3 regions of the Streptomyces sp. NPDC091412 genome follow, and region 1 is predicted to be linked to each of the others. Evidence: riboswitches for the same ligand, from Rfam matches in the RefSeq annotation. Region 1 holds a riboswitch; each other region holds the start of a gene.
The links. Region 1 has a riboswitch for cyclic di-AMP ahead of ACIQMV_RS30070 (transglycosylase family protein). Riboswitches for the same ligand answer to the same signal wherever they lie in the genome.
Positions count from the first base shown of each region.

Region 2: it holds a riboswitch for cyclic di-AMP, as region 1 does, so the genes downstream of both, ACIQMV_RS18965 (M23 family metallopeptidase) here and ACIQMV_RS30070 (transglycosylase family protein) in region 1, are expected to answer to the same signal.
Region 3: it holds a riboswitch for cyclic di-AMP, as region 1 does, so the genes downstream of both, ACIQMV_RS27780 (NlpC/P60 family protein) here and ACIQMV_RS30070 (transglycosylase family protein) in region 1, are expected to answer to the same signal.

Region 1 covers NZ_JBIVTV010000016.1:132,468-141,982, forward strand. Annotated here, with positions in the region: gene ACIQMV_RS30045 (glycoside hydrolase domain-containing protein) at 1-80, shown strand, start outside; gene ACIQMV_RS30050 (SurA N-terminal domain-containing protein) at 280-927, shown strand; gene ACIQMV_RS30055 (nucleoside triphosphate pyrophosphohydrolase) at 1,039-2,028, shown strand; gene ACIQMV_RS30060 (cytochrome P450) at 2,151-3,404, shown strand; gene ACIQMV_RS30065 (transglycosylase family protein) at 3,628-4,686, shown strand; cyclic di-AMP (ydaO/yuaA leader) riboswitch at 4,869-5,036, shown strand; gene ACIQMV_RS30070 (transglycosylase family protein) at 5,041-5,766, shown strand; gene eno (phosphopyruvate hydratase) at 6,014-7,300, shown strand; gene ACIQMV_RS30080 (septum formation initiator family protein) at 7,463-7,939, shown strand; gene ACIQMV_RS30085 (DUF501 domain-containing protein) at 7,965-8,570, shown strand; gene ACIQMV_RS30090 (exopolyphosphatase) at 8,567-9,508, shown strand.
Region 2 covers NZ_JBIVTV010000006.1:379,760-389,274, forward strand. Annotated here, with positions in the region: gene ACIQMV_RS18945 (DUF4118 domain-containing protein) at 282-1,037, opposite strand; gene ACIQMV_RS18950 (APC family permease) at 1,235-3,022, shown strand; gene ACIQMV_RS18955 (dihydrofolate reductase family protein) at 3,147-4,277, shown strand; tRNA gene ACIQMV_RS18960 (tRNA-Met) at 4,377-4,450, shown strand; cyclic di-AMP (ydaO/yuaA leader) riboswitch at 4,681-4,837, shown strand; gene ACIQMV_RS18965 (M23 family metallopeptidase) at 4,849-5,907, shown strand; gene ACIQMV_RS18970 (aldo/keto reductase) at 6,024-6,968, shown strand; gene ACIQMV_RS18975 (PrsW family intramembrane metalloprotease) at 6,987-8,321, opposite strand; gene trmB (tRNA (guanosine(46)-N7)-methyltransferase TrmB) at 8,341-9,165, opposite strand; gene lhgO (L-2-hydroxyglutarate oxidase) at 9,234-9,515, opposite strand, start outside.
Region 3 covers NZ_JBIVTV010000014.1:10,064-19,578, forward strand. Annotated here, with positions in the region: gene ACIQMV_RS27770 (sensor histidine kinase) at 1-578, opposite strand, end outside; gene ACIQMV_RS27775 (response regulator transcription factor) at 581-1,327, opposite strand; cyclic di-AMP (ydaO/yuaA leader) riboswitch at 1,554-1,728, shown strand; gene ACIQMV_RS27780 (NlpC/P60 family protein) at 1,737-3,488, shown strand; gene ACIQMV_RS27785 (SAM-dependent methyltransferase) at 3,546-4,358, opposite strand; gene ACIQMV_RS27790 (PP2C family protein-serine/threonine phosphatase) at 4,644-5,891, shown strand; gene ACIQMV_RS27795 (hypothetical protein) at 6,040-6,402, shown strand; gene ACIQMV_RS27800 (hypothetical protein) at 6,546-6,758, shown strand; gene ACIQMV_RS27805 (PP2C family protein-serine/threonine phosphatase) at 7,016-8,239, opposite strand; gene ACIQMV_RS27810 (STAS domain-containing protein) at 8,482-8,874, shown strand; gene ACIQMV_RS27815 (N,N-dimethylformamidase beta subunit family domain-containing protein) at 8,898-9,515, opposite strand, start outside.

The DNA of each region.
Region 1 (9,515 bases):
ACAGCAAGGAGACGCGCGGCGGCGTCACCATCACCGTCGACCGCGACTGGTGGGACGCTCCGGTCGCCGTCACCGGCTGAGAAGCCGCCGGGCGCGGACGCGGCCCGACGGCTTGCCCGCCATGTCGGGCCTCCCCTTGTGCGACGGTGCCCGAAGACGGTGCCCGAAGTCGTGGTGAATCGTTGGTCGAATGGGTTGGCCAGAGCCCGGCCGCTGCCTACCATCGATCATCGCAAGACTTTGTGCACCGCCGCACAATCTCCACAACGGGAGGTTTCCTTGCACCGCCGCCGTCGCACCGCGCTCGTCCTGTCCGCCACGATCCTCGCGGCGGCACCCCTGCTCACCGCCTGTGGAAGCGACGCGCATCCGGGCGCTGCGGCCGTGGTCGGCGGCCAGCGGATCACCTTCGGGCAGTTGCAGAGCCGGGTCAGCGAGGTGCGCGAGGCGCAGCGGGCCGCGGTGGCCGACGAGGCGCAGTACCAGCAGGCCGTCGTCTCGACCGGCACGCTCGCCCGGGACACGCTGCACCAGATGGTGCTCGACCAGGTGCTGGACCGCGCCGCCCGCAACGCCGGCCTCAGCGTCAGCCGCGGCGAGGTCCAGCAGCTGCGTACCGGTCTCGAGCAGCAGGCGGGTGGCGCCAAGGCGCTCGAGGACACCTGGCTCCAGCGGTACGGGGTGCCCCCGCAGCGCCTCGACGACAACCTCCGCCTCCAGGTGAAGGCGCAGAAGCTCGCGGCGCATCTGCACACCGACGCCGGCCAGCCGGCGTTCTGGAAGGCGCTGTCCGAGGCCTCCGCCGACCTCCACGTCGACCTCAACCCGCGCTACGGCACGTGGGACGTCGAGAAGAGCACCCTCGTGAACGCCAAGACGCCGTGGCTGCGGGACGTCTCGGCGGAGGACGCGAAGCAGTCGGCCTGACCGGACGCCGGACGGCCGGACCTGTGGACAACCGGACAACGGGCCGGGGGGACGGCCCCCGGCCTGTGGACAACCAGGGGTGACGTCGCGGGCGTGCGTTACGTTCGGACCGTGAACACCACCAGCACGACCACCTCCGCAGCGGCCTCGGGCCGGATCGTCCTGCTCACCACCAGCCACCGGGTCGCCCCCGGGCTGCTGTCCTGGCCCGCCTGGCAGGTGCTGCGCGCGGCCGACCGGGTGCTGTGCGCGGACGGCGCTCATCCGCAGCTGCCGTATCTGCGCGAGGCGGGCATAGCCGTGGACGAGGCGGCACCGAGCGCCGAGGAACTGGTGGACGCGTGCGCCGGCGGCCGTACGGTCGTCGTCGTGGCCACCGGCGAGGGCGAACCCGCCCTGACCGACGGACTGGCCCGCCTGGCCGGCTCCGGCCGTGTGAACATGCCGGAGCTGGAGCTGCTGCCCGCCTCCTACGACCTGCCCGGCGCCCGCCTGCTCGACCTCGTCCAGGTCATGGACCGCATCCGCGCCGAGTGCCCCTGGTCGTCCCGGCAGACCCACAAGGGCCTGGCCAAGTACGGCATCGAGGAGGCGTACGAGCTGGTCGAGGCGATCGAGGACGGCGACCGCGAGGAGCTGCGCGAGGAACTGGGCGACGTCCTGCTCCAGGTGGTCTTCCACGCCCGTATCGCCGAGGAGGACCCCGAGGAGCCGTTCTCCATCGACGACGTGGCCGGCACCATCGTCGCCAAGCTGATCCACCGCCACCCGCACGTCTTCGGTGACGAGACCGCCACCACCCCGGAGGAGGTCAAGGCGCACTGGCTGCGCACCAAGGCCGAGGAGAAGCGGCGCACCTCCGTGACCGAGGGCGTCCCCCTCGGCCAGCCCGGCCTCGCCCTCGCCGCCAAGCTGGCCTCCCGGGTCCGCACGGCGGGCCTGGAGGTCCCCCTCCCGGCGAGGGAGGGCTTCGGATACGAGCTGCTGGCGCTGGCCGCCCGCGCCGAGGCGGAGGGCGTCGACCCGGAGGCGGCACTGCGCGCGGCGGCGCGCGCGTACCGGGACGCGATCGTGGAAACAGAGGGCACCCGAAGGCCCTGAGGGGCGCGGGCGGGGCGGCAGGGTGCCGGGGGCATCGCCGCCGGGGACGGGGAGGGCCGTGGCGGCGGCAGGGGCGGAAGCCCTTGCGCCGGATCCCCGGTCACAGCACTAGGGTCAACCGTATGCACGACCAGCCACCCGCCCTGTTCACCTGGGAGTTCGCGAGCAACCCCTACCCGGCCTACGCCTGGCTGCGCGAGCACGCCCCCGTGCACAGGACCCGTCTGCCCAGCGGAGTGGAGGCCTGGCTGGTCACCCGGTACGCGGACGCCAGGCAGGCCCTGGCCGACCAGCGGCTGTCCAAGAATCCGGCGCACCACGCCGAGTCCGCGCACGCCAAGGGCAAGACCGGCATCCCCGGCGAGCGCAAGGCCGAGCTGATGACCCACCTGCTGAACATCGACCCGCCGGACCACACCCGGCTGCGCCGGCTGGTCAGCAAGGCGTTCACCCCGCGCCGTGTCGCCGAGTTCGCCCCGCGTGTGCAGGAGCTGGCCGACGGACTCATCGACGGGTTCGCCGAGCGCGGCACCGCCGACCTCATCCACGAGTTCGCCTTCCCGCTGCCCATCTACGCCATCTGCGACCTGCTCGGCGTCCCCCGCGAGGACCAGGACGACTTCCGGGACTGGGCGGGCATGATGATCCGCCACGGCAAGGGCCCGCGCGGCGGGGTCGCCCGCTCCGTGAAGAAGATGCGCGGCTATCTCGCGGACCTCATCCACCGCAAGCGCGAGGCGCTCCCGGCCGAGCCCGTCCCCGGCGAGGACCTCATCTCCGCGCTCATCCGCGCCTCCGACCACGGCGAGCACCTCACCGAGAACGAGGCCGCCGCCATGGCCTTCATCCTTCTGTTCGCCGGTTTCGAGACCACCGTCAACCTCATCGGCAACGGCACCTACGCCCTGCTCACCCACCCCGAGCAGCGGGACCGGCTCCAGCGGTCCCTCGCCGAGGGGGACGGCGGCCTGCTGGAGACGGGAGTGGAGGAACTCCTGCGCTACGACGGGCCGGTGGAGCTGGCCACCTGGCGCTACGCCACCCGGCCGCTCACCATCGGCGGGCAGGACATCGCCGCCGGCGACCCGGTCCTCGTCGTCCTCGCCGCCGCCGACCGGGACCCGGAGCGGTTCGCCGGCCCCGACGTCCTCGATCTCGGGCGGCGTGACAATCAACACCTCGGCTACGGACACGGCATCCACTACTGCCTCGGCGCACCGCTCGCCCGCCTGGAGGGCCAGACCGCGCTGGCCACTCTCCTCACCCGGCTCCCGGACCTGCAACTGGGTGCGGATCCAGCCGAGTTGCGCTGGCGTGGCGGGCTCATCATGCGCGGACTGCGGACGCTGCCGGTGCGGTTCACACCCGGTCGGTAAGTCGCGGGGAAGCCGGACAAGGCAGGAAAAGGCGCCCGCCGCCGCACCACGCCTACCCACTGGCGGACACGAAGGTGACACATGCTCAACAGTGTGATCTTCACGTGATCTGTGCGGCATGAACTTGTGACAAGCGATCGTCAGCCGATACTTTCACCCATCAGCGTGGCGCCGAGACTGCGGTCGCCACGCGGGTCACCGCTGTCGCACGAAAGGTCTCCGTATGCTCTCCGGGAACGGTCGTCACCGTCGGCCCCGTCAGGCTCCGGCCCTCCTCGTCGCAGCCGGAGTGACCGGATCCGCCATCGCCATCCCGCTGATCGGCGCCGGCGGCGCCAGCGCGGCCGACGGCAACGCGTGGGACAAGGTGGCCAAGTGCGAGAGTGGCGGCGCCTGGAGCGCCGACACCGGTAATGGCTACTACGGCGGCCTCCAGTTGACGCAGGACGACTGGGAGAAGTACGGCGGCCTCGACTACGCCTCGAGCGCCGACCAGGCCAGCCGGTCCCAGCAGATATCCGTGGCCGAGAAGCTGCTCGCCGACAAGGGTCCCGGTGCCTGGCCGACGTGCGGGTTGCTCTCCGGACTCGGCAAGAAGTCCGGGGCGGCGAAGGTCGACACCGGCGTGGGTGATTCGTCCGGATCCTCCAGCTCCTCCGGAAAGTCCCTCACGGACGACCTCGGTCTGTCCGACTCGTCGCAGGCGTCGTCGGGCGATCCGTCCGGCTCGTCCGGTTCGTCCGGCTCGTCGGATGTCGACCCTGGTTCAATCGATCCCTCCGGCTCGTCGACCGCGCCCCCCGCCACGTCCTCCCCTTCGCCGTCCTCGCCCGCCAAGAAGGGCGAGCCGGCCGAGTCCGACGCGTCCTCCGATGCCGCGGCAGGCGGGTCGCAGTCGCCCGACGCCTCGCCCTCGGTCGCGCCGCAGCCGGGCTATACGGACAACTCGTGGCAGGTCGGCGGCACTTCGGCCCTGGTCGACACCGGCGCGCTCAGCGGTGGGCGTCACCGCGGCGGCAGTGCCGTCGAGGACCCGGCCGACAGCCACTCGGCCGCCTCCTCCGGCCGTCACGCCTCCCGCGGCGGCTCCGCGCGGGCCGTCGTCGCCGACTCCTACACCGTCCGCGCCGGCGACTCCCTCGAGTCCATCGCCGACTCCCTTGACGTTCCGGGCGGATGGGACGCGCTGTACGCGGCGAACAAGGGGGCGATCGGGTCCGACCCGAATCACATCTCTGCCGGTCAGACCCTGAATGTCCCTACCGAAACGCCCCAAAAGTAGGCGGAGTTCACGCCACGCTTCGCGCTGAATGTCCCATTCGGGGAAAGTGTGGGATGAGTCTCAGAAGCCCTGATCGTCTTTGGAATTCGGCGAAGCGCATGCCTACGGTCGTGACCGCTCGTCACCGCGAGCCCCGGCTGCCGCAACGCCGAATCCTGCCAGCGGCCGCACGGGAACAGTCGTCGCGTCAAGCGCCGTGGGCAGGAGCGGGGGACCCAAGGTAAGTGCCGCGCCGGGCAGTTGACCGGAGCGGCTAGGGGTGGAGCCGTGCCTCGTGTACGAGGCACGGCCGGGCAACTCAACCGGCCCGAACCCGACAGCTCACCTCGCAGGCGTCGGTGAGGGGATCCATCCATGCTGTTCTCCAGCAAGGGCAAGCATCGCCGTACGTCCAGGACCACCCGTGTCATCGCGCTCGCCGGTGTCGCCGGCGCCGCAGTCGCCGCCCCGCTGATGGCGGTCGGCGACGCCTCCGCCGCCACCGCCTCCGAGTGGGACGCGGTCGCCCAGTGCGAGTCCGGCGGCAACTGGTCCATCAACACCGGCAACGGCTTCTACGGCGGCCTCCAGTTCACCAACTCCACCTGGGCCGGGTACGGCGGCACCGCCTACGCGTCGCGCGCGGACCTGGCCTCCAAGTCGCAGCAGATAACCGTCGCCGAGAAGGTCCTCGCGGGCCAGGGCAAGGGTGCCTGGCCGGTCTGCGGCAAGGGCCTGTCCGGCGCCGCCTACACCGGCGGCGCCCCCTCGTCCTCGTCGTCGGCCTCGTCCTCGTCGTCGGCCTCGTCCTCGTCGTCGAGCGGCAGCTCCGCCAAGAGCACCACCACCCGCTCGACCGAGCAGCAGGCCGCCAACCGCTCCGCGACGCGTCCCGCCCCGAGCAGGACCGTCACCACGCCCACCGGCGAGAAGGTCAAGAAGGGTGACGGCGAGTACAAGGTGGTCGCCGGCGACACCCTCAGCTCCATCGCCGCCCAGCACGGCGTCCAGGGCGGCTGGAAGAAGCTGTTCGAGCTGAACAAGAACATCGTCGACAACGCCGACCTCATCTACCCGGGCCAGCAGCTCCACCTGAAGTAAGGGCCCGCACCGCCCTTCATGGGCCCCCGCCCCGGCGCGTTCCCCCTACGCGCGGGGGCGGGTTTTTTTCGTCTCCCGCACACCCGGCCGTTCCCGAACCTTCCCCGTCTCTTTGTTCCGAGCGGGAACAAAGGGTACCGTCACTCTGTCCACGAGGCGGTCGGTCGGCCGGTCGCCGCCCCGGGACGGTTAGGCTCTAGTCGCAAGGCTCACGCCCCGCACTTCCAGCGTCACATCCCAGAAGGAGATGCTCGTGCCGTCCATCGACGTCGTCGTAGCCCGGGAAATCCTGGACTCCCGAGGCAACCCCACGGTCGAGGTCGAGGTCGGCCTCGACGACGGCAGCACCGGTCGTGCCGCCGTCCCCTCCGGCGCCTCCACCGGTGCCTTCGAGGCCATCGAGCTCCGTGACGGCGACCCCAACCGCTACCAGGGCAAGGGCGTCGAGAAGGCTGTCCTCGCCGTGATCGAGCAGATCGGCCCGGAGCTCGTCGGCTACGACGCCACCGAGCAGCGTCTGATCGACCAGGCCATGTTCGACCTGGACGCCACCGACAACAAGGGCTCGCTGGGCGCCAACGCCATCCTCGGCGTCTCCCTCGCCGTCGCCCACGCCGCCTCCGAGGCCTCGGACCTCCCCCTCTTCCGCTACCTGGGCGGTCCGAACGCGCACCTGCTGCCGGTGCCGATGATGAACATCCTGAACGGCGGCTCGCACGCCGACTCCAACGTGGACATCCAGGAGTTCATGATCGCCCCGATCGGCGCGGAGTCCTTCTCCGAGGCCCTGCGCTGGGGCACCGAGGTCTACCACACGCTGAAGAAGGTCCTGAAGAGCAAGGGCCTGTCCACCGGCCTCGGCGACGAGGGCGGCTTCGCCCCGAACCTCGGCTCCAACCGCGAGGCCCTCGACCTCATCCTCGAGGCGATCAAGGAAGCCGGCTACGCCCCCGGCGAGCAGATCGCCCTCGCGCTCGACGTCGCCGCCTCCGAGTTCTACAAGGACGGCAAGTACGTCTTCGAGGGCAAGGAGCGCTCGGCGGCGGAGATGACCGAGTACTACGAGGAGCTGGTGGCCGCCTACCCGCTCGTCTCCATCGAGGACCCGCTGTTCGAGGACGACTGGGCCGGCTGGAAGGTCATCACCGACAAGCTCGGCGACAAGGTCCAGCTCGTCGGCGACGACCTGTTCGTCACCAACCCCGAGCGCCTCGCCCGCGGCATCGAGGACGGCGCCGCCAACGCGCTGCTCGTGAAGGTGAACCAGATCGGTTCGCTCACCGAGACCCTGGACGCCGTCGAGCTGGCCCAGCGCAGCGGCTTCAAGTGCATGATGTCCCACCGCTCCGGCGAGACCGAGGACGTCACGATCGCCGACCTGGCCGTCGCCACCAACTGCGGCCAGATCAAGACCGGCGCCCCGGCCCGCTCCGAGCGCGTCGCCAAGTACAACCAGCTGCTGCGCATCGAGGAGATCCTCGACGACGCCGCGGTGTACGCCGGCCGCTCGGCCTTCCCGCGCTTCAAGGGCTGAGCCGCTTCGAAGGCCGAGCCGTTCCGGGGGCCGAGGCGCCCCGGAGGCTGAGCCGCGAAGCGTAAGGCTTCGCCAGTCGCACGTACGTCCCCGTACCCGGTCCCGTACCGTGTCCGGGGACGTACGCACGTGTGTGCACGGGCACGAACGGGAGGCGGGACGATGGCCGTCAAGGACCGGGACCGGTTCTCCACCACGACCAGGATCAGGCTGCTCGGTGAGCAGACGGCGGCCCGTGTCTACCGTTCGCAGACCCGCCGCCAGGCCCGCCGCTCCCGTCTCACCGGCCGCGCGGCGCTGCTCGTGCTGGTGCTCTGCTCGATGGTGGTCGCCCTGGCGTACCCGATGCGGCAGTACGTCACCCAGCGCGCCGACATCGCCGACCTGCAACGGCAGAAGCAGCAGGCCCAGCAGCGGGTGGAACAACTGCGCGACCTCAAGGCACGCTGGCAGGACGACGCCTACGCCGAGCAGCAGATCCGGCGGCGGCTGCACTACGTGAAGCCCGGGGAGACCGGCTACGTCGTGGTCGACCCGGGCCCGGCCGAGCGGTCCCGCGCCGAGCGGGGGACGGCCCGCCGCCCCTGGTACGCCAACGTCTGGGACGGGGTCGACAAGTCCGACGCCTCCGACCAGTGAACTGACAGAGAGACATACGCAAGGCATGGAAACCCCACCGCCGCCCACCGAGCGCACCGAACCCACCGAGGCGGACGTCGAGGCCTTCAAGCAACAGCTCGGGCGGCCGCCGCGCGGGCTGCGCGCGATCGCGCACCGCTGCCCCTGCGGTCAGCCCGACGTCGTGGAGACGGCCCCGCGGCTGCCCGACGGCACGCCCTTCCCCACGCTGTACTACCTGACGTGCCCGCGCGCGGCCTCGGCCATCGGCACGCTGGAGGCCGACGGCGTGATGAAGGAGATGACGGAGCGGCTGGCCACCGACCCGGAGCTGGCGGCCGCGTACCGGGCCGCGCACGAGGACTACGTCCGGCGCCGGGACGAGATCGAGGCGCTGACGGGCTTCCCCAGCGCGGGCGGCATGCCGGACCGGGTGAAGTGCCTGCACGTCCTGGTCGCCCACTCGCTGGCCGCCGGGCCGGGCGTGAACCCGCTCGGTGACGAGGCGATCGCGATGCTGCCCGAATGGTGGCGCAAGGGCCCGTGCGTGACGCCCGCGGCGCCGTCGTCGGGCGAGGGGCGGCAGGCCGGGGCCTCCGAGGACGGCGGGTTCGCCGCCGGGCCCGTCGGGACCGAGGAGGACCGCGCATGACCCGGGTCGCCGCCGTCGACTGCGGTACGAACTCCATCCGTCTGCTGGTCGCGGACGCCGACCCGGCGACGGGGGAACTGCTCGAGCTGGACCGGCGCATGACCATCGTGCGGCTCGGCCAGGGCGTGGACCGCACCGGCCGGCTCGCCCCCGAGGCGCTGGAGCGCACCTTCGCGGCCTGCCGGGAGTACGCCGAGGCCATCAAGGAGCACGGCGCCGAGCGGCTGCGTTTCGTGGCCACCTCCGCCTCCCGGGACGCCGAGAACCGGGACGAGTTCGTGCGCGGGGTGATGGACATCCTCGGCGTCGAGCCCGAGGTGATCTCCGGTGATCAGGAGGCGGAGTTCTCCTTCACCGGTGCGACGAAGGAGCTGACGGGCCGTGCGGACCTCGCCCGGCCCTTCCTGGTGGTGGACATCGGCGGCGGTTCGACCGAGTTCGTCGTGGGCGACGACCACGTCCGCGCGGCGCGCTCGGTGGACGTGGGCTGCGTCCGCATGACGGAACGTCATCTGGTGCGGGACGGGGTGGTCACGGACCCGCCGACCGAGGAGCAGATCGCCGCCATACGGGCCGACATCGAGGCCGCGCTCGACCTCGCCGAGGAAACGGTCCCGCTGCGCGAGGCGCACACCCTGGTGGGGCTGGCCGGCTCGGTGACGACGGTGTCGGCGATCGCGCAGGGGCTGCCCGCGTACGACTCGGCGGCCATCCACCACTCCCGCGTCTCCCGCGAGCGCGTCCGTGAGATCAGCGACCGCCTGCTGCACTCCACGCACGCCGAGCGCGCGGCGATCCCCTCCATGCACCCGGGCCGTGTCGACGTCATCGGCGCGGGCGCCCTGGTCCTGCTGGCGATCATGGAGCGCATCGGCGCGCGGGAGGTCGTCGTCAGCGAGCACGACATCCTCGACGGCATCGCGTGGTCCGTGGCGTAGGCTCGTC
Region 2 (9,515 bases), on a different contig from region 1:
GATGCGCGGTGGGGTGAGATGGGGTGAGAGGCGTCCAGCGCGGGGGCTGGAACAGCCGTTGACCTGCACTCCTTGGGGTGAGACGGGGTGAGGCCAACGCGGTGGGGTGAGACGCTTCCAGAGATCATCAGACTTTTAATCCATTGGTTGTGGGTTCGAGTCCCACAGGGCCTACGGCCGCAGGAGGAGGGCAGTCCCCTCCGACCTGCTTCGCAGCGCCCGGTTCGGCTTCGGTCGGTCCGGGCGCTGCGGTGTTTTCGCGGCCCGGGGCGCGGCGTGGGTCAGGCTGTGGTCCTTGGGGTTCTCCAGGTGGTCTGGAGGGCGGCGCCCACTTGGTCGGCCAGGGTGACGGCGACCAGGCGGGCCTCCAGCGGCGGGGTGTGACCGGGGGTCGGGCGGAGGAGGAAGCGGCCGTGGAAGTGGCCGCCGGCGAGGACGCGCAGTTCGATGTCCTGGTCGGGCATGCCGAGTCGGTCGACGTCCCACGTTCTGCGCCCGAGGGTGAGGGAGCCGTCGGATTCCAGGCGGGGGGCGTGGCCGAGCAGGGTGCCGTACTCGAAGCGGCAGCCGCTCAGGTGGAGCAGGCCGACGAGTTGCGCGCGCACGGCCTCCACCACCGCGTCGGGTGAGGTCGCCTCCCTGGCCAGCTGGGCCGCGTGGTGGATCTGGGCGAGGTAGTCGGCGTCGGTGATGGTGACGACTTCCAGGCGCCGGGCGCGGGCCGCCAGCTGGGAGATGGTCAGGGCGACGGCGAGCAGCACGACGGCGGTGGTGACGTCGGCGGTGCTCGTGATCGTGAGCCGCTGGTAGGGGACGGTGAAGAAGAAGTCGAACCAGACGGCCGCGGACACGGCGGCGAGGACTCCGGCCGTCCGGTTGCCGAGGGCCGCCGCCGCGACGACGACCACGACGAGGACGAGGGCGACGACGGTGTTGGCCAGGCCGGCGCGGAAGGGCAGCAGCACCGCGCTGACCGCGAGCGGTGCCACGAGGGCGGCGACGATCGCGAGGGGCCCTCTGACGAGGTGGACGGACATCGTGGGCACCTCCTGCCTGCCTCTTCCGGTGTAGCAGGACGAGAGTGACCTGGGACGACCTTTAACGCCTCTCTTGCGCCATATTCGGTGGTTTGCGCGGGATCCTGCCTCTGAGGTTCCGAAGGCGACGTGAGGGCGGTGGAGCCGTGGGCGCGAGGGCCGAGGACGCGGGTCGGCGGCGTACCGCCGGGCGGGCCGTGGGGAGACGGCAGGAGCGGGACCGGCTGACGGTGCCGCAGGGGCTGGCCGCGCTGTCCCTGGACGCGCTCGCCTCGGTGGCCTACGGGCCGGAGGCGATCGTGGTGGTGCTGGCGGTGGCCGGCAGCCAGGGCCTGGGTTTCACCCTGCCGGTCACGCTGGCGATCGTAGTGCTGCTGGCGGCGCTGACGTTCTCCTACCGGCAGGTGATCGCCGCGTTCCCGAACGGGGGCGGCGCGTACGCGGTCGCGGGGCGCCATCTGGGCCGGCGGCTCAGCCTGGTCGCCGCGGCCTCGCTGATCATCGACTATGTGCTGAACGTGGCGGTGTCGGTCTCCGCCGGCGTGGCCGCGCTCACCTCCGCCTTCCCCGCCCTGTACGGCGACCGGGTGCCGCTGTGCGTGATCGTGCTGGGGCTGATCACGGCGGTCAACCTCTACGGGGTCGCCGAGTCCGCCAAGGTGATGATCGCTCCCACCGTGGTGTTCGTCGCGGCGATCGCCGCCGTCGTCGTGGCCGGGCTGGTGCGCCGGACACCGGTGGTCCCGCCCGTCCATCCGACGGCCTCGGCCGTCTCCGCGGTCGGAGTCCTGCTGCTGATGCGGGCGTTCGCCTCGGGCTGCTCGGCACTCACCGGTGTGGAGGCCATCGCGAACGCCGTCCCCACCTTCCGCACCCCGAGGGCCCGGCGGGCGCAGCGCACCGAGGTCGCGCTCGGCGCGCTGCTCGGGGCCATGCTCATCGGGCTGTCGCTGCTCATCGGCAAGTTCCATGTCGCACCGAGCGGTACCAAGACCGTCCTGGCGCAGCTCACCGAGGCGTCCCTGGGCCACAACGCGGGCTTCTACGTGGTGCAGTTCGCCACCATGACGCTGCTCGCGCTCGCGGCCAACACCTCCTTCGGCGGCATGCCCGTCCTGGCCTCCCTGCTGGCCCGCGACAACCATCTGCCGCACGTCTTCGGGCTGCGCGCCGACCGGCAGGTCTACCGCTACGGCGTCGTCGTGCTCGCCGCCGCCGCCCTGGTCCTGCTGGTCGTGGCCGAGGGCGACACCCAGAAACTGGTGCCGGTCTTCGCCATCGGCGTGTTCATCGGGTTCACCCTCTCCCAGGCCGGCATGGTCCGGCACTGGCACCTGGACCGGGGCTCCGGATGGCGGTGGCGGGCGGCCGTCAACGGCCTCGGGGCACTGCTGACCTTCGCGGCCCTGGTCATCGAGCTGGTGTCGAAGTTCGGTGAGGGCGGCTGGCTGGTCTTCGCCGCGGTCGCGGTCCTGGTGGCCGTGTTCGAGTCGGTGCACCGCACGTACCGGCGTATCGGCGCGGCCCTGCACCTCGGCGAAGTCCCCGCACGGCCGGAGCCGTGCCACACGGTCGTCGTCGTTCCCGTCGGCGCCGTGAACCTGCTCACCAGCGAGGCCATCAGCGCCGCGCTGTCACTGGGCGACGAGGTCCGCGCCGTCACCGTCGTGCACCCCGAGGACCGTGACGCCCCCTCCGCCGACGAGGTCCACGCCGCCTGGAACGCCTGGCGGCCCGGTGTCCCCCTCACCGTGCTGCACAGCCGCACCCGTTCCCTGACCCGGCCCTTCGTCGACCATCTGCGCGCGCTGGCCGCCCAGGAGCGGCAGGACCGGATCGTGGTCCTCATCCCGGAGATGCACCTGCCCAGGCCCTGGCAGCGGCTTCTGCAGAACCAGCGCGGTGCCGTCCTGGACCGCGCCGTCCGCCGTCACACCGATGCCGTCATCTGCCGCCTCCGGTTCCGCATCCACCTCGGTCACTGACCCTCACCGGCCGGCGGCGGCCCTCCCGCTCCGCGTGCGCGGCTCCGCCACGGTGGGGCCCCGCCCGCGACCGGCGGGGTCGGTCACACTGGGAGCCAGTCCGCCGCCGAGAGAGAGGGCGTCGATGCCCCACCCGTACGTCCTGCTGTCCGCCGCCATCTCGCTCGACGGCTACCTGGACGACACCGGTCCCGAGCGCCTGCTGCTCTCCAGCCCCGCCGACTTCGACCGGGTCGACGAGGTGCGGGCGTCGGCCGACGCGATTTTGATCGGCGCCGGCACCCTGCGGGCCGACAACCCGCGGCTGCTGGTGAACTCCCCGGAGCGGCGGGCCGCCCGCCGTGCCGCAGGGAAGCCGGAGTACCCGCTGAAGGTCGCGGTCAGCGCCTCCGGCGAGCTGGACCCCGGGGCGCCCTTCTGGCACACCGGCGGCGAGAAGGTCCTCTACACGACCGACGAGGGCGCGCTGCGGCTGCGGCGTACGGGCCTGGCCGCCGATGTCGTGCCGCTGGGCGCCGAACTCGGCTGGCCCCGGCTGCTCGAGCACCTGCACGACGTGCGCGGGGTGCGCCGGCTCATGGTCGAGGGCGGCGGGACCATCCACACACAACTGCTCCAGCAGCAGCTCGCGGACGAGGTGCAGCTCGTGCTCGCCCCGCTGTTCGTGGGGGACACGGACGCGCCCCGGCTGTTCGGGCCCGGGACCTACCAGGGCGGGCGGCTGCGGCTGGTGGAGACGCGGACCATCGAGGACGTCGTCCTCGTGCGTTACGAGCCCACCGCTCCCGGCACCGCCGGCCGCGCCGTGCCCGCGGACCGGCACTGGCTCCGGCTCGCCTGCGCGCTGGCGGCCCAGTGCCCGCCGTCCCGGACCGCGTTCAGCGTGGGCGCCGTGGTGGTCGCCGCCGACGGGACCGAACTCGCCCGCGGGTACTCGCGGGAGGGCGGCGACCCGGTCGTGCACGCGGAGGAGGCGGCGCTGGCCAAGGTCGACCCGGCGGATCCGCGGCTGCCGGACGCCACGGTGTACAGCAGCCTGGAACCGTGCGCCCGCCGCGCCTCCCGGCCGCGTCCGTGCGCCCGGCTGATTCTGGACGCCGGGGTGCGACGGGTGGTGACGGCGTGGCGGGAGCCGGACACGTTCGTCGAGGGCGCCGACGGGACCGGGGTGCTGGTGGCGGGTGGCGCGGATGTCGTCGTGGTGCCGGAGTTCGAGGAGCGGGCCAGGGAGCCGAACCGTCATCTGCTCGGCTGAGCGGGGCCTCGCCGTACGCCCGGGAACCGTGTGACGGGCGGTGGAAGGTGAGGTGGGTGCGAGCAGCCTTCCGGATGGCATATACTGGTGACACAACGACGCGGGGTGGAGCAGCTCGGTAGCTCGCTGGGCTCATAACCCAGAGGTCGCAGGTTCAAATCCTGTCCCCGCTACTGAAGGCTCAGGGCCGGAATCCGATCAATGGATTCCGGCCCTGAGTGTTTCCCGGACACACGGCTCTCCTTCGAGATGCGGTCAACTCGCCCGGTTTTCGGTGGTCATGGACCGTAAGGTCGCGCCGGAAGGTTTAGCGATCAAGCCGAACGGCTTGGAATCCGAGCCCCGAGTCTATTAACGTTCGATAACGCAGCACGGTCGTCCCAGCCGTCACAAGAGGCGGCTCCGTGCGCGCACGCCGAATCCCGCAAGGGAACCGGGGAACCACCAACTTGGGGTGAATCGCGCGTAACCGCCGTGTACGCATGGCTTGTTTACGCGCGTAGGAGACCTTCCCGCTCCGAACCCGTCAGCTAACCCGGTAGGCGAGACGGAAGGAAAGGAGTGCGCCTTCGTGGCGTCCAACCCGCCTGCCCCGGAAGCCCCGTTCGCGCCGAGCCGGCAGCACGGAGAGACCTTCGGCTACGACAGCCGCCGCGCCGACGAGGGCCCCTGGGAGGAGTGGAACCCCACCGCGGAGTCCATCCGTCCCGTGCGCGGCCGGCACCGTGTCGCCAAGCAGCGCGGCGGCGGACTCGCCCGCAGCTCCACCGTTCTCGGTGTCGGCGTCATCGCCGCCGTCGGCGCGGGCGGCATGGCGAGCGCCAACAGCGGCAAGCCGCCGGTGTCCATCTCGCTGCCCGACCTGCCCTCCGTGGGCTCCCTGTTCGACGACTCCTCCAACGCCGCCCCCGTGGGCTCGGCGACGGCGCTCAGCGGCGTCGGCGTGACCGCCGCCGAGGCCGAGGAGGGCACCTCGGACGCCGGCGAGGTGCTGCGCAACCGGATCATGGCGCAGGCCGAGCAGCAGCAGGTCCAGATCGAGGCCAAGGCCCAGGCTGATGCCGAGGCCGCCGTCGCCAAGAAGGCCGCCCAGGAGGCGGCGAAGGCGCGGGAGACGGCCGAGGCCAAGGCCGCCGCCGAGAAGAAGAAGGCGGAGGAGGAGGCCAAGCGGAAGGCCGAGGAGGCCGCGCGGAAGGCCGAGGAGGCCCGGCTGGCCGAGCTGGCCAAGCAGTACGCGCTGCCCACCTCCTCGTACACGCTCACCTCCACCTTCGGCCAGGCCGGTTCCATGTGGTCCTCCGGCTACCACACCGGCCTCGACTTCGCCGCGCCCACGGGCACCCTGCTCAAGGCGATCCACACCGGCACCATCACCGAGGCCGGCTGGGCCGGCTCCTACGGCTACCGCACGATCCTCACCCTCGAGGACGGCACCGAGCTGTGGTACTGCCACCAGTCGTCGATCAGCGTCAGCGTCGGCCAGAAGGTCAGCACGGGCGACGTGATCGGCCGCGTGGGCGCCACCGGCAACGTCACCGGGCCCCACCTCCACCTGGAGGTCCACCCGGGCGGCGAGTCCACCGGAGTCGACCCGCTGGCGTGGCTGCGCGGCAAGGGCATCAACCCCTGACGAACATGGACCGGTCTCACCCTTGACGAGCCTGTGAGACCGGTTTGCGCAACCTTTGCGGCCGGATGCGGCCCGGTCCGGAATGGGCCGCTCCGGCGCGGTTGTTGATGTTGGACATGACTTCTCTACGCAAACTGGGTTCGTCCGATCTCGAGGTCTTCCCGCTCGCCCTCGGCGGCAACGTCTTCGGCTGGACCGCCGACCAGGAGCAGTCCTTCGCCGTCCTCGACGCCTACACGGCCGCCGGAGGCAACTTCGTCGACACCGCCGACTCCTACTCCGCGTGGGTGGAGGGCAACCAGGGCGGCGAGTCCGAGACGATCATCGGCAAGTGGATCAAGGAGCGCGGCAACCGCTCCGATGTCGTCATCGCCACCAAGGTCAGCCAGCACCCCGACTACCGGGGTCTGAGCGCCGCCAACATCAAGGCCGCGGCCGACGCCTCCCTCAGGCGCCTGGGCACGGACCACATCGACCTGTACTACACGCACTTCGACCAGCCGGAAGTCCCCGTCGAGGAGATCATCGGCGCGCTCGACGAGCTGGTCAGGGCGGGCAAGGTGCGGCACATCGCCGCCTCCAACATCTCCGCCGAGCGACTCCAGGAGTCCCTGGACTTCTCCGACCGCGAGGGCCTGGCCCGCTACGTGGCGCTCCAGCCGCACTACAACCTGGTCTCGCGCGACACCTACGAGGGCGGGCTGGAGAACGTCGCCGAGCGGTCCGGCCTGGCCGCCGTTCCGTACTACGCGCTCGCCTCCGGCTTCCTGACCGGCAAGTACCGGCCCGGTGCGACGGTGGACAGCGCGCGGGCGCAGGGCGCGGCCAAGCACCTCGAGACCGAGCGCGGCCAGAAGGTCCTCACGGCCCTGGACGAGGTCGCCCGGGCCCATGACGCCGAGGTCGCCACGGTGGCCCTGGCGTGGCTCGCCGCGCAGCCGACGGTGACCGCCCCGATCGCCTCGGCGCGGACGGTGGAGCAGCTCCCGGCACTGCTCGGGGTCGCGGAGCTGCGGCTGACGGAGGAGGAGCTCGGGAAGCTGACGCGGGCATCGGCGTAACGCCCGTCCCCCGGGCCGCTACGGCTGGGTCCGGTATGGGTTGTACGAGGGATACGGCGCCGCCGGTCCGTACGACCCGTACCCCAGCGGCCGCGGGTGCACCCCGTACACCCCGTAGCCCGGCCAGGCCGGCGCGGCCATGGGCGTCGTCATCCTGGCCGCGTGGTCCAGCGCGGGCTGCGCCACCTCCCGCCTGCGCCACAGCTCGTGCAGCAGCTCCCGCTCCCGTACGGCGAAGTCGGCGCCGGTCCGCCCCCGACGCCCGCGGTGCCGGAGGAACGCCAGCGAGGTCGCGTACGCCTCGTACTGGGCGACCGTGCGCGCCGCCGTCCTGCCGAGGTGGCGCCGGGCGTGGTCGCGGGCCAGTCTGCGCGCCCGCATGGAGGCCAGGGCGAACGGTTCGGCCGGGGTGAGCCATCCGGCGGCGGTGTACGCGGGCAGCTCCTCGCGCACGGTCCTCAGCTCGCGCTGCCGGGTCCAGACGACCAGCCAGGTCAGCAGCCCGAACGCGGGCACCATGAAGGCGGCGTACACCGCGAAGAAGCCGTACTCGCCGAAGGTCGCCGAGCCGTTCCACAGGGCGTGCATGCCCATCGCGAGCAGCAGCCCGGCCGGCGGCGGCAGCAGGCGGCGCAGGCGGCGGTTCCCGGACATCGCGGCGATGCCGAAGCCGATGCCGGTGAGCACGGTGAACATCGGGTGCGCGAACGGCGACATGATGACGCGGACGAAGAAGGTCGCCGCGGTGACGGAGGCGATGCCCCGGTCACCGGTGAGCTGGTCGGTGCCGAAGGCGTTGCCGAGGTAGAGGATGTTCTCGGTGAACGCGAAGCCGGTCGCGGTCACCCCGGCGATGACGACCCCGTCGACGATGCCGGTGAAGTCGCGTCTGCGGAAGAGGAAGACCAGCAGGACGGCGGCGGCCTTCGCGGACTCCTCCACGACCGGCGCTATCACGGTCGCGCCCAGGGTGTCCGCGCCCGCGGGATCGGCGGTCGCCGTGGCGATCCAGTGGGTGGCGAAGCTGTTGGCGACGATCGCGATCAGGGCCGCCGCGCAGGCACCCCAGGCGAAGGAGAACACCAGGTTCCGCCAGGGGCCGGGCTCGACCCGGTCCAGCCAGCGGAAGGCGGCCGTCAGCAGCGGTACGGGCAGCACCGCGAGCCCGAGCCCGACGAGGAACCCCTCGGTGCCGGTCTGCCGGCGCACGAGAGCGAGGATGACCAGCCCGGAGAGGGCGAGCAGGGTGACGAGGGCGCCGTACCTGACCCATCGCCGCTGCCACCAGTGCGCGTGGCGGGACGTGCCGCCGGGAGCGCCGGGAGGTGTCGGGTACGGGGGGCAGGTGACCACGGCATCGGCCCTCACGAGGTCACCTGGGCACGCGGCGGAAGAGCAGATCGTTCACCACATGACCCTTCTCCAGTCCCTGGCCCTCGAAACGGGTCAGCGGCCGGAAGCCGGGACGTGGCGCGAAACCGCCGTCGGCCTGGGTGTTCTCGAAGTCCGGGTGTGCCGTCAGCACGTCGAGCATCTGCTGCGCGTACGGCTCCCAGTCCGTCGCGCAGTGCACGACCGCTCCGGGCCTGAGCCGGGCGGCGGCCAGCGTCAGGAACTCCGGCTGGATCAGCCGCCGCTTGTGGTGCCGCTTCTTCGGCCAGGGGTCGGGGAAGTAGACGCGCAGCCCGTCGAGGCTGTCGGGGGCGAGCATCTCGCGCAGCAGGATGATGGCGTCGCCGTTGCCGACGCGGACGTTGCCGAGTCCGTGCCGGTCGGCGAGGCTCAGCAGGTTGCCCTGGCCCGGGGTGTGCACGTCGACGGCGAGGATGTTGGTGTCCGGGTCCTCGGCCGCCATCCGGGCGGTGGCCTCGCCCATCCCGAAGCCGATCTCCAGCACGACCGGGCGCGTGTTCCCGAACAGCTCGGCGAGGTCGATCACCCGCTGCCCGTCGATGTCCAGCCCCCAGGCCGGCCACAGCCGCTGCAACGCGTCCGCCTGTCCCGCGGTCACCCGGCTCCGGCGCGGCTGGAAGCTGCGGATCCGCCGCTCGAAGTGCGAGCCGGCCGGATCGGCCTTGGGCCCGTCGGGGAAGCGCGGCTCCCCCTTGGCCCGGGTGTGCCGCACGGACACGCCGGGCGTGTGCCGGGGCAGCTCACCGGGGGCGGGAGCCTGGGGGGTGTTCAGCGAGTCAGTCACAGTGGGAACGATTTTACGTGGGGCCGGCACGAACCAGCCCTCAAGGATGACGGGACCCGGTGCGCCCTTCATGCCGATGCCAGGACGGCGAGGGCCCTCCTCGCCACCTCGCGCCCGATCGGCAGCGAGGCGGTCGCCGCGGGACTGGGCGCGTTGAGCACGTGCACCGTCCGGGCGCCCTCCTGGATCAGGAAGTCGTCCACCAGCGTGCCGTCCCGCAGGACGGCCTGCGCCCGCACCCCGGCGGCGGCCGGCACCAGGTCCTCCTCCCGCACCCCCGGCATCAGCCGGCGCACCGCCTGCGTGAAGGCGCCCTTCGACACCGACTGCCGCAGCTCCCCGGCCCCGTA
Region 3 (9,515 bases), on a different contig from region 1:
GTGCGGATCTGCCGGAGGTAGCGGTCCGGATCGGCGGCCACCCCGTCCTCCAGCGCCTCGGACATGGCACGCAGTCCGGCGAGCGGGGTGCGCAGGTCGTGGGAGATCCAGGCGACGAGTTCCCGGCGGGAGGACTCCAGGGCACGCTCACGCTCCCGGGACTCGGCGAGCCGGGCACTGGTGGCCGCCAACTCGCGGCTCAGCGACTCGAGTTCGGCGGTCGCCGGACGGTGGGGCGCGGCGAAGTCGCCGCCGTCGCCGAGCGAGCGGGCCGCGCGGGCCAGCTCGCGGCTGCGGGCCACGACCCAGCGGCCCAGGAGCAGCGCGGTGGCCAGGGACACCACCGCCGCCATCGCCACGACGGTGGTGACGACGGACAGGTCGTGCGCGGACAGGAACATCGCCTGGGCCACGGCCAGGGTTCCGGTCAGCATCGCGCCCACCGCCACGGCGGCGACCACGGCGAGCGAGGCCGTCAGCGAGCGCCGCCGGATCAGCCGCAGCGCGCCCGCGCCGGCCAGACCCGCCACGGCGGCGCCGAGGAAGGCGTACAGGGCGATGAACAGGGTGTCGCGCACCGTCAACTCCCGTCGTGTCCGGTGGGGTCGAACCGGTAGCCGACGCCCCACACGGTCTGGATGAGACGGGGCCGGGCCGGGTCGTCCTCGACCTTGCCGCGCAGCCGCCGGACGTGGACGGTGACCGTGGAGAGGTCGCCGAAGTCCCATCCCCACACCTCGCGCATCAGGTCCTCGCGGCTGAAGACCCGGCCGGGGTGGCGCAGGAAGAAGGTGAGCAGGTCGAACTCGCGCAGGGTGAGTGCGATTTCGGCGCCATCCCTGGTGGCACGGCGGCCGGCCGGGTCCACGGCGAGTCCGGCCGCGGCGAGCGGCCGCGGCGCGGTGGCGGGCCGGGTGCGGCGCAGCACAGACTCCACCCGCAGGACGAGCTCGCGGGGGCTGAACGGCTTGGTGACGTAGTCGTCGGCGCCGACCTCCAGGCCCAGGATGCGGTCGTCCTCGTCGCCGCGGGCGGTGAGCATGATGACCGGTACCGGGCCGCGCCCGCGCATCCGGCGGCACACCTCCAGTCCGTCCATGCCCGGCAGCATCAGGTCGAGCACGACCAGGTCCGGCCAGTGGGCGGCGGCCAGGGCGAGCGCGGTCGGCCCGTCCGCGGCACGGTCGACGACATGGCCCGCGCGGTCCAGGTAGCCGGAGACGATCTCGGCGACCGTGGCGTCGTCCTCGACGACCAGCACCCGCGCCGCCCCGGCCGGCCGCCGCTCGCCGGATCCGGCACCCGTGGACTCGTACGACTCCTGCATACCTCCAGCGTGACACCGCCCCCACCCCCGTGCCGCCCCCGAGCGCTCCCCAGCCTCGGACGTCCGCATTCCGTAAGGAGTCCGGGCCGGACGGGAGTGAGGCACCTCACGGGAAGGTCACGAATACGTATCGGACATTCCACGCTTCAATCTTCACGCCAGGCACACATGTTCGCTAAGTTGACGACCAGGCCGCACGATTGCCTCCGGCGAGTCGCGTCGGATCGTGCGACCTCCGCCGAGTCCGGTAGGCACCCACAGCGGCCGGAGCCGGGGAACCGACCAACCTCGGGGTGAAGCGGCTCAACTGTCCCTCCGGACAAGGGCCGTAGGGCACGCCTTCCACAGAACGTCCGCCCGACGCCGAGAGCAGAACCGGTAGGCGGCCCATGGGAGGAGTGCGTCCTTCTTGACGCGGGAACGACCGAGCGACGACAGGCCCAGCCGCGCCGAGGTCCAGCAGCGGATCAGCAGCCTCTACGACCAGGCGGAGAACGCCACGGGGAATTTCAACGCCACCCGTGCGATGAGCAAGAGCGCACGTACGCGGCGCGGTTCGGCCGGCTGGAGCGGTTCCGGGGGATCCGATCCGGCGCTCGACCGGGTGGCCAGGAAGTGGTTCGACGTGGGGCGCGCCCAGTTGGGTCCGACCATGCCCGCGGTCCTGCCGCCGGACCGTATGCCCAACCCGGCCAACTCCCCTGCCGCCGCGCCGAGCAGGCGTCCGGCGGATGTCCGCGAGAGTCTGGGCCTCGAGGCGGGCAGGGCGTCTCGGCCGGAGCTGACCGCGGGCCCGGCGGGCCCGGTACCCGAACTGCCGGCCGCGGTGCGGGACACCACGCCCCCACCGGAGTTGCCCGCCGCGCCCACCGCCGCCGTGCCCGCCTCCCCCGTGGCGGAACTGACCGCCCGCTCCATGGAACCGCCGGCCGCCGGAACGGCGGGACCGGTGCCCACCGGCACCATGGAAGTACTCCCCAACAGGACCATGCAGCCACCGCCCACGGGGACCATGGGGGCCCTCCCCGCCGACATCATGCAGGCGCCCCGCACCGGCAGCATGGGAGCACTCCCCGTCGGCATCATGCAGCCACCGCCCACCGGCACCATCGGCTCGCTGCCGAACGGGACCACAGGGGTACTCCCGACAGGAACCATGGAAGCGCCGACCACCGGCACCATGGGCGTACTCCCCACCGGCACCATGCAGGCACCAACCACCGGCACCATGGGCGTACTCCCCACCGGCACCATGCAGGCACCAACCACCGGCACCATGGAGGCGCTCTCCGCCGGGACCCTGGAGGCGTCGGCCACCGGGACCATGGATGTACTCAGCAGCGGAAGTCCGGGCACTGCGACCCCGCCCGCGGGCCCCGTCGCGGGGTTTGCGGGTGTCGCCGAGGCGGGGCGCGAGGTGGTCGGCGGGGCGGGTGTCTCGGTCGCGCCCCGCCGGCAGGCCGCGGTGCGGCGGCCTGCCAAGGAGCGGATGCGGAACAAGCTCGCACGGGCCGGCGAGATGCTGTCCCGGCACGTCGCGCAACAGAGCGCGCCGCCGCCCGCTGCCGTCGGGGCGCGCCCGGCCGAGGAGCCCCGGCCCGCGCCTCAGCCGGAGGCGGCGCAGTGGCAGCAGCACGCCACGGGACTGTTCGACACGACCCCGCCGCTGGACGGCAACTCGCTCTTCGACGCCAGCCAGGCCGGCGGCCCGGGAGCGGCGGGCGAGCCGGGGGCCGCCACCGGCCCCGACCCCGCCACCGGCCCAGGCGTCGGCGTCGGCGACAGCCCGGTCTCGGCCTACGAGCGGAAGGCCGCCAAGGCGCTGGCCTTCGCCCGCACCCAGATCGGCAAGCCGTGCGTGTGGGGGGCCACCGGTCCGGGCTCCTACGACTGCTCGAGTCTCACCCAGGCCGCCTGGCGGGCCGCCGGGGTGGCCCTGCCCCGTACCACCCACGAACAGGTCGGCTCCGGCGCGATGATCCAGCTCGCCGAACTGGAGCCGGGGGACCTGATCTTCTTCTACGGCGAGGTCAGCCACGTGGGCCTGTACGCGGGCAACGGCACCATGGTCCACGCCCCGAGTCCGGGCGCGTCGATACGCGAGGAGTCGATCTTCTTCGCGGGCCCACGGGCCATCCACAGCGCGATACGTCCGGCCTGAGCCGTCACGGCCGTCACGGTGGGAGGCCCGGGGAGCCGGAGCCTCCCGACCCGCCGTTCACGCGTTCTTGCGGCCCACCCCGGCGTACACCCAGAACTGGGACGGATCCTCCGGGATCTCCTCGTCCCGGTCCGGGCGCCACAGCGGGACGTAGACCAGCCCCGGCTCCGCCAGGGCGAAGCCGTCGAAGAGGGACGTGATCTCGTCGTGGGAGCGTGCCGTGACCGGCGAGGTGGCCCGGTCGCGGTACAGCTGCCCGACGGCCGCGGCCGTGTCCGGACGGTCCTCGTCCGTGGCGTGGGTCAGGGCCAGCCAGCTGCCCGCGGGCAGGGCGTCCCGGAAGGCGGCCACGATGCCGCCCGGGTCCTCCCGCGGTGTGACGAAGTGCAGGATCGTGATCATCAGAACGGCGACGGGCTCCTCGAAGTCGATGAGCTTGCTCACCTGCGGCGCGGAGAGTACCCCCGCGGGATCACGGATGTCGGCGGCCACGATCGCCGCGTCCGGGTTGTCGGCGAGCAGGGCCTCGCTGTGCGCGACCGCGACCGGGTCGTTGTCCACGTACACCACCTTGGCGCCGGGGCTGGCGGCCTGGGCGACCTCGTGCACATTGCCCTGGGTGGGGATCCCGGAGCCGAGGTCGATGAACTGGCGTACCCCGGCGTCCACCAGGAACCGCACGGCGCGGCCCAGGAAGGCGCGGTTGGCACGGGCCAGAGTGCGCACCTGGGGATCGATCGCCGTGAAGGCGGCCACCGCCTCCCGGTCGATGGCGAAGTTGTGCTCGCCGCCCAGCATCGCGTCGTACATCCGGGCCACGCTGGCCTTGCCCGGATCCACGCCCCGCGGCAGTCCGTCTCCGTCCCGCATGACCAACTCCCCTACTATGAAACGACCTTGACTGTTCATCATATAGTTGCCAGTGGCATACGACGCCGTACCGCCCGACCGGTCCGACCGGCCTGTCCGTCCCCGCCCCACCGGACCCCCGGCCCACCGGCCCCACCCGGAAGGCACACGATCCTGCGGAACACAGAACGCGGCCGGCCGGAAGGTCCACCCCCCACAGGGCCGCTCCGCCGCCCCTCGCACTTCTCCCCCGCGGCCGACGCCATCGGCTCCGCGCTCGACCTGCACCTGACCGGACGTCATGTCGTGCACGCGCTCGCACCGGGTTTCTGCGACGCGGCCTCGGTGTACCTGCTCCAGCGCTGGCTGCTGGAGGAGCACTCGCGCACGGCCGCCGACCCGCCTCAGATCGAGGCACGCCGGCTCGCCGTGCGCATAGGGTCGGACACCTCGGAGGACTGGGAGCACCTGCTGCCGGTCGGGGAGGTGCTGGTCTTCCCCCGCCACACGCCGTACGCGCGTGCCGTGGCGACCGGAGAGACCCAACTGCTCGACGGCGTCGACCGGCACACCTTCGAGAGGCTGCGCGGCACCGACCCGGACGACGCCGGCGTGGACGCCCTGCTGCGCAGCGCCTCGTTCCTCATCGTCCCGCTGCGGCTGCGCGGCGCGGCGGTCGGCTTCATCGCCTGCACACGCGGTCCGGACAAGGACCCCTTCACCCGCGGCGAGGCGGTGGCGGTGGAGTCGCTCGGCGCCCGGGCCTGCGTCGCCCTCGACAACGCCCGCCGCTACGAACGCGAACGCCGCACGGCGCTGGCCATCCGCCGCAGTCTGCTCCCGGAGACCGGGCAGGCCTTCGAGAGCTGCCGGGTCGCACACGGCTACCGGCCCGCCGGGCAGGACAACGTCATCGGCGGCGACTGGTACGACGTGCTGCCCCGAGGGGACCGGCGACTGGCCATGATCGTGGGCGACGCCATGGGACACGGGCCGGAGTCCGCTGTGGCCATGATCCAGCTGCGGACCGCCGTCCGCACCCTCGCGGCGCTCGACATCAGCCCGGCCGAACTCATGGACCGGTTGGACGCCGTCGCCGGCACGACGCCCGGCGCCTCCTTCGCCACCTGCATCTACGCGGAGTGGGACGCGGAACTGCACACCTGCACGTTCGTCGGCGCCGGCCATCCACCGCCCCTGATCCGCGGTCCCGGCCGCCCGGCGGCGCCGGTCGCCCTCGCCTCCGCCGGTCTCCCCCTGGGACTGGCCACCGGCCCCTACGAGCCGACCGTGCTGCACCTGTCCGAGCCGACCCTGCTGCTGCTCTACAGCGACGGTCTGGTCGAGTCCCGCACCCGCGACATCGACCAGGGCATCTCGCGCCTCGCCGGTGCCCTGGACGCCGTGACCGACGACGTACCGGACGCCGCGCACCCGGACGCGCTGCCGTCGCTGTGCCGGAGGCTGCTGGCCGACTCCGGTCACGACGGCGCCGACGACGTCACGGACGACCGGACCCTGCTGCTGGCCGAGCTGACCCCGGGGAAGAACTGACGGGGGCCGGGGAGGGCCCGTCGGGTTGCCGCCCTGGGCTGCTTGTCGCATGAGCGGAAGCGGCCGTTCGAGCGGTGTCCTCACCTGATGTGGTGAGGGGTTGCTGCACGAGGCGTACGCAGGCGGCGCAAGCGCCGTTTGCTCCGGCATGGAAAGCACTTCTCGGGCCGTGCCGCGCCGGCCCGGCCACTTCCCCGCGGAACAGCCCTACGCGGAACTGACCGGCGGGCCCTCGAACCAGTCACCGGTCCACTCGCCGCCCCGCGCGGTGGACCTGGCGCCGGCGCGGGCCACCGGGGGGCACGCGCCCGAACCGTCCCAAGTGCAGTGGGCGTCCTTCGCGGACGCCGCCTCGCCGCCACCGGCCGTGGCGTCCGCGGGGCGGGAGCCTGTCACGCCGTTGCTGCGGCCCTGGGGCGTCGGTTCCGGGGAGCCGCCGCCGGAAGGGGCGGCGCAGGTCGTGCCCGCGGTCCCCGCGGTGCCGGTGCCGCGCGGGCTCCCGGGCCTGTGAGTCCGGACGGAGAAGGGTCCGGGCCGTTCCCCGGGGCCCGGCCCGGACCACGCGGGGCACCACTTGCTCACGGCTCGGTGACGGCGGCATCACGATGGTGGGCGTGGGCGTTGCCCGGCCCCGGGGGTGTCGTTGAGCGCGGCATGGAAGCGTGGGAGGACGGCGAATGCCCCTGGTGCCGCTCGCTGCTCGGCTCCGGCCGGGCCCTCACCGTTCCGGACGCCGGGCTCCGCGTCGATCGCCCTTGGCACCGGAGCGACGACGGCCGGACGGCCTGGTGGGAACGCGCACGCCTGGTCATGCTGCCGCTGGCGGCCCTCACCGTGGCGGCCGCGCTCATGCTGGCGCTGTCCTGACCTGTCGACCGCCGCGAGCGCGACCGCCGGGGGACCGCGCTCACGGCGGCGACAGGTTGATCGGCCCAGCTCAGGCCCTGCTCGGAGCCCAGCTCGGAGCCCAGCTCAGGTCCTGCTCAGAAGGGAGACGGAAGGCTGGTGGTCCGCCAGGAGCGCCGGCATGATCTCGGCAGCTGCCCGCCGGACAGCGAAGCAACGTCATCATCTCTGCGCGTGCACGGCGGATCATTCGGACGCCGGGCAGCCCGCACGGCCCCTCACGGCCGAGGGCGCAGGCGGGCCGCGAGCACCGCGACGTCGTCGTCCGACCGGCCGGAGCCCGGGGCGCACAGGAATGCGCCGAGGATGCCGTCCAGGAGTTCGCCGGCTTCCGTACCGGGCCCCGCCCGCAGGCCCGGGAGCCGGGCGAGCGAGGTGTCGATGTCCTCGCCGCGCCGCTCGATCAGCCCGTAGGTGAACATGACCAGGGTGTCGTCCGGCGCGAGGGGCAGCCTCGTCGCCTCGTGGGCGGCGAGCCCGGTGCCGGGGCCGGTGCCGATCGGGGGGCCGACCCGCAGCGGGACGGGCCCGGCCGTGCCGTCGTGGTGGAAGAGGACCGGCGGCAGGTGCCCCGCGCTCGCGAGCAGGGCCGTTCCGTCCGCCGGGTCCAGCAGGGCCAGCAGACAGGTCGCCGGGCGGCGGCCGCTCTCCGCGGACATCATGGCGTCCAGCCGGCGCAGGATGCCGTGCGGCGCGAGGTCGGTGGAGGCGACCAACCGCAGCGTCGAGCGGTAGGCGTTCATGTCGACCGCCGCGTCCAGGCCGTGGCCCATGACGTCACCGACGACCAGCAGGACGCGGCCGGAATGCAGGTGCAGCGTCTCGTACCAGTCGCCGCCCACGCGCCCGCCCGTGCCGCAGGGCACGTGACGGGCCGCCAGTTCCACGTCGGGGTGCATGCGCTCCGGGTCGGCCGGCAGCACTTTCCGCAGGTCCCACACCCTCGGCCCGGCCTCGCGCTGTTCCTCCGCGTGCCGCATGTGCGCGGCGGCCAGCCGTGCCGCGTGGTGGACGGCCGCCGTCTCGTGGTCGTCGAAGGGACGGCCGGCCCGCAGGACGAGCACGACCCCGTAGACCCGGTCCCAGGCCAGCAGCGGCACCGAGAGGGTCACCAGGGCCGGGCCGCCGTGGGTGGACGAGGCCGTGATCGGGTGGCCCGCGTCCAGGGCGCGGACGGAGACCTGGTCGCGCGGGGCCTTCTCCAGGCTGTCGAGGAGGTCGCGCCGCCCGGCCACGGCGGCGGAACGCAGGGACTCGCCCGGTTCGCGGTGGCCCTCCTGCGGGCCGTAGAGATCGACGGTCGCGGAGTCGCACAGTTCGTCGACCAGGAAGGCGGCGAGTTCGGCCGCCGTCCTGCGATCGTCGAGGGTCGTACCGATGGCGGCGACCGCCCGCCGGGCCAGTGCGAAGCGATCCGTCGCGGCACTCCCGGGGTCCGACACCAACTCACCTTCCACCGCGACCCCTTTCTCCCGTTCTGCCGGATTCATCCCAGCATCGCGGGCGGGCATCGGCGGGTAGCGACCCGCTGCGCCAGGACCGCCGGAGCGGATTCTTTACCGAGGTGAGGGGTGGTGCACCAGGCCGGGGAGGGGCGATGCCCGCCGGGCTTCACGAACGCCCACTCACCACGGGCTTCACAAAGCCCCGACATCATGGCCAACATCGTCCTGACCATGGCCAGATGTTCACGAGAAGTGAGGGCAATGTGGCAGAGACCGAGGGACCGGCGGTGCCCGAGCGGCTGCTGATCACCCGTACCACGGCCGACGACGGCAGCTGTGTCGTGGCCCTCGCCGGAGAGGTCGACCTCGACGGCAGCGCACATCTCCGCGACGTCCTGCTGTCCTGTCCCGAGACCGCGCCCGGCACGGTGGTGGACCTCCGTGACGTGACCTTCATGGACTCCAGCGGCATCAACGCCCTCATCACCGCCCACCAGGCCGCACAGGCGGGCGACACCCGGCTGCGCCTGGCCGCACCCCAGGAGGCGGTCCTGCGCGTGCTCCAACTCGTCGGCGTGGACACGCTCATACCCTGCTACCCCACTCTGGAGGCGGCCCTGGCGGCCCGCTGACCCGTACGGGCGGAAAGACCGGGTCACCCCGGCGTCCCGTACACCTGCCGCGTGTTGGGGCGGGGTGCCTGCCGGTGCCGGGCCGCGGGGCCCTCGGCGAAGGCGCGCAGCAGGTTCTCCGTGGTACGGGTGACGAAGGCCCGGGTGCGGGCGTCCATGCCGTGGTCGCGGCCTCCCTCGGAGGTGCCGGCCATCAGCGCCTCCACCCAGCGCATGGTGCCGGTGGCGGCGACGCCCGCCCCGCTCGGCACCGTGTAGTACGCCGAGTCGCTGTGGCTGCGGGCGCCGGCGCACACCAGCGGCGAGTGCGCGGTGATCTCCAGCGGTTCGGGCACGGGCGATCCAGGGGTGACCCGGTCGTACTCCACTCCGACCAGGTGGTCGAAGCTCTCGCCGGGGCGGGCACCCGTGCCCTCGTACAGCCAGTGGTCCGCCGCGTGCACGACGTAGGGGGCGTCCACCGGATATCCCTCGTACAGGACCCCGGTGAGGGACGACTCGGGATCGGCGCCCGGGGCCTGCCGGAAGTCGGTGGTGACCAGGGCCGGGCGGGTCGGGTAGCAGGGGTCGTCGCGGTAGGAGGACTTGTAGCAGACCACGGTGCGCCCGGCCCCCGCCCCGCCCGCTTCCAGGCGGACCCG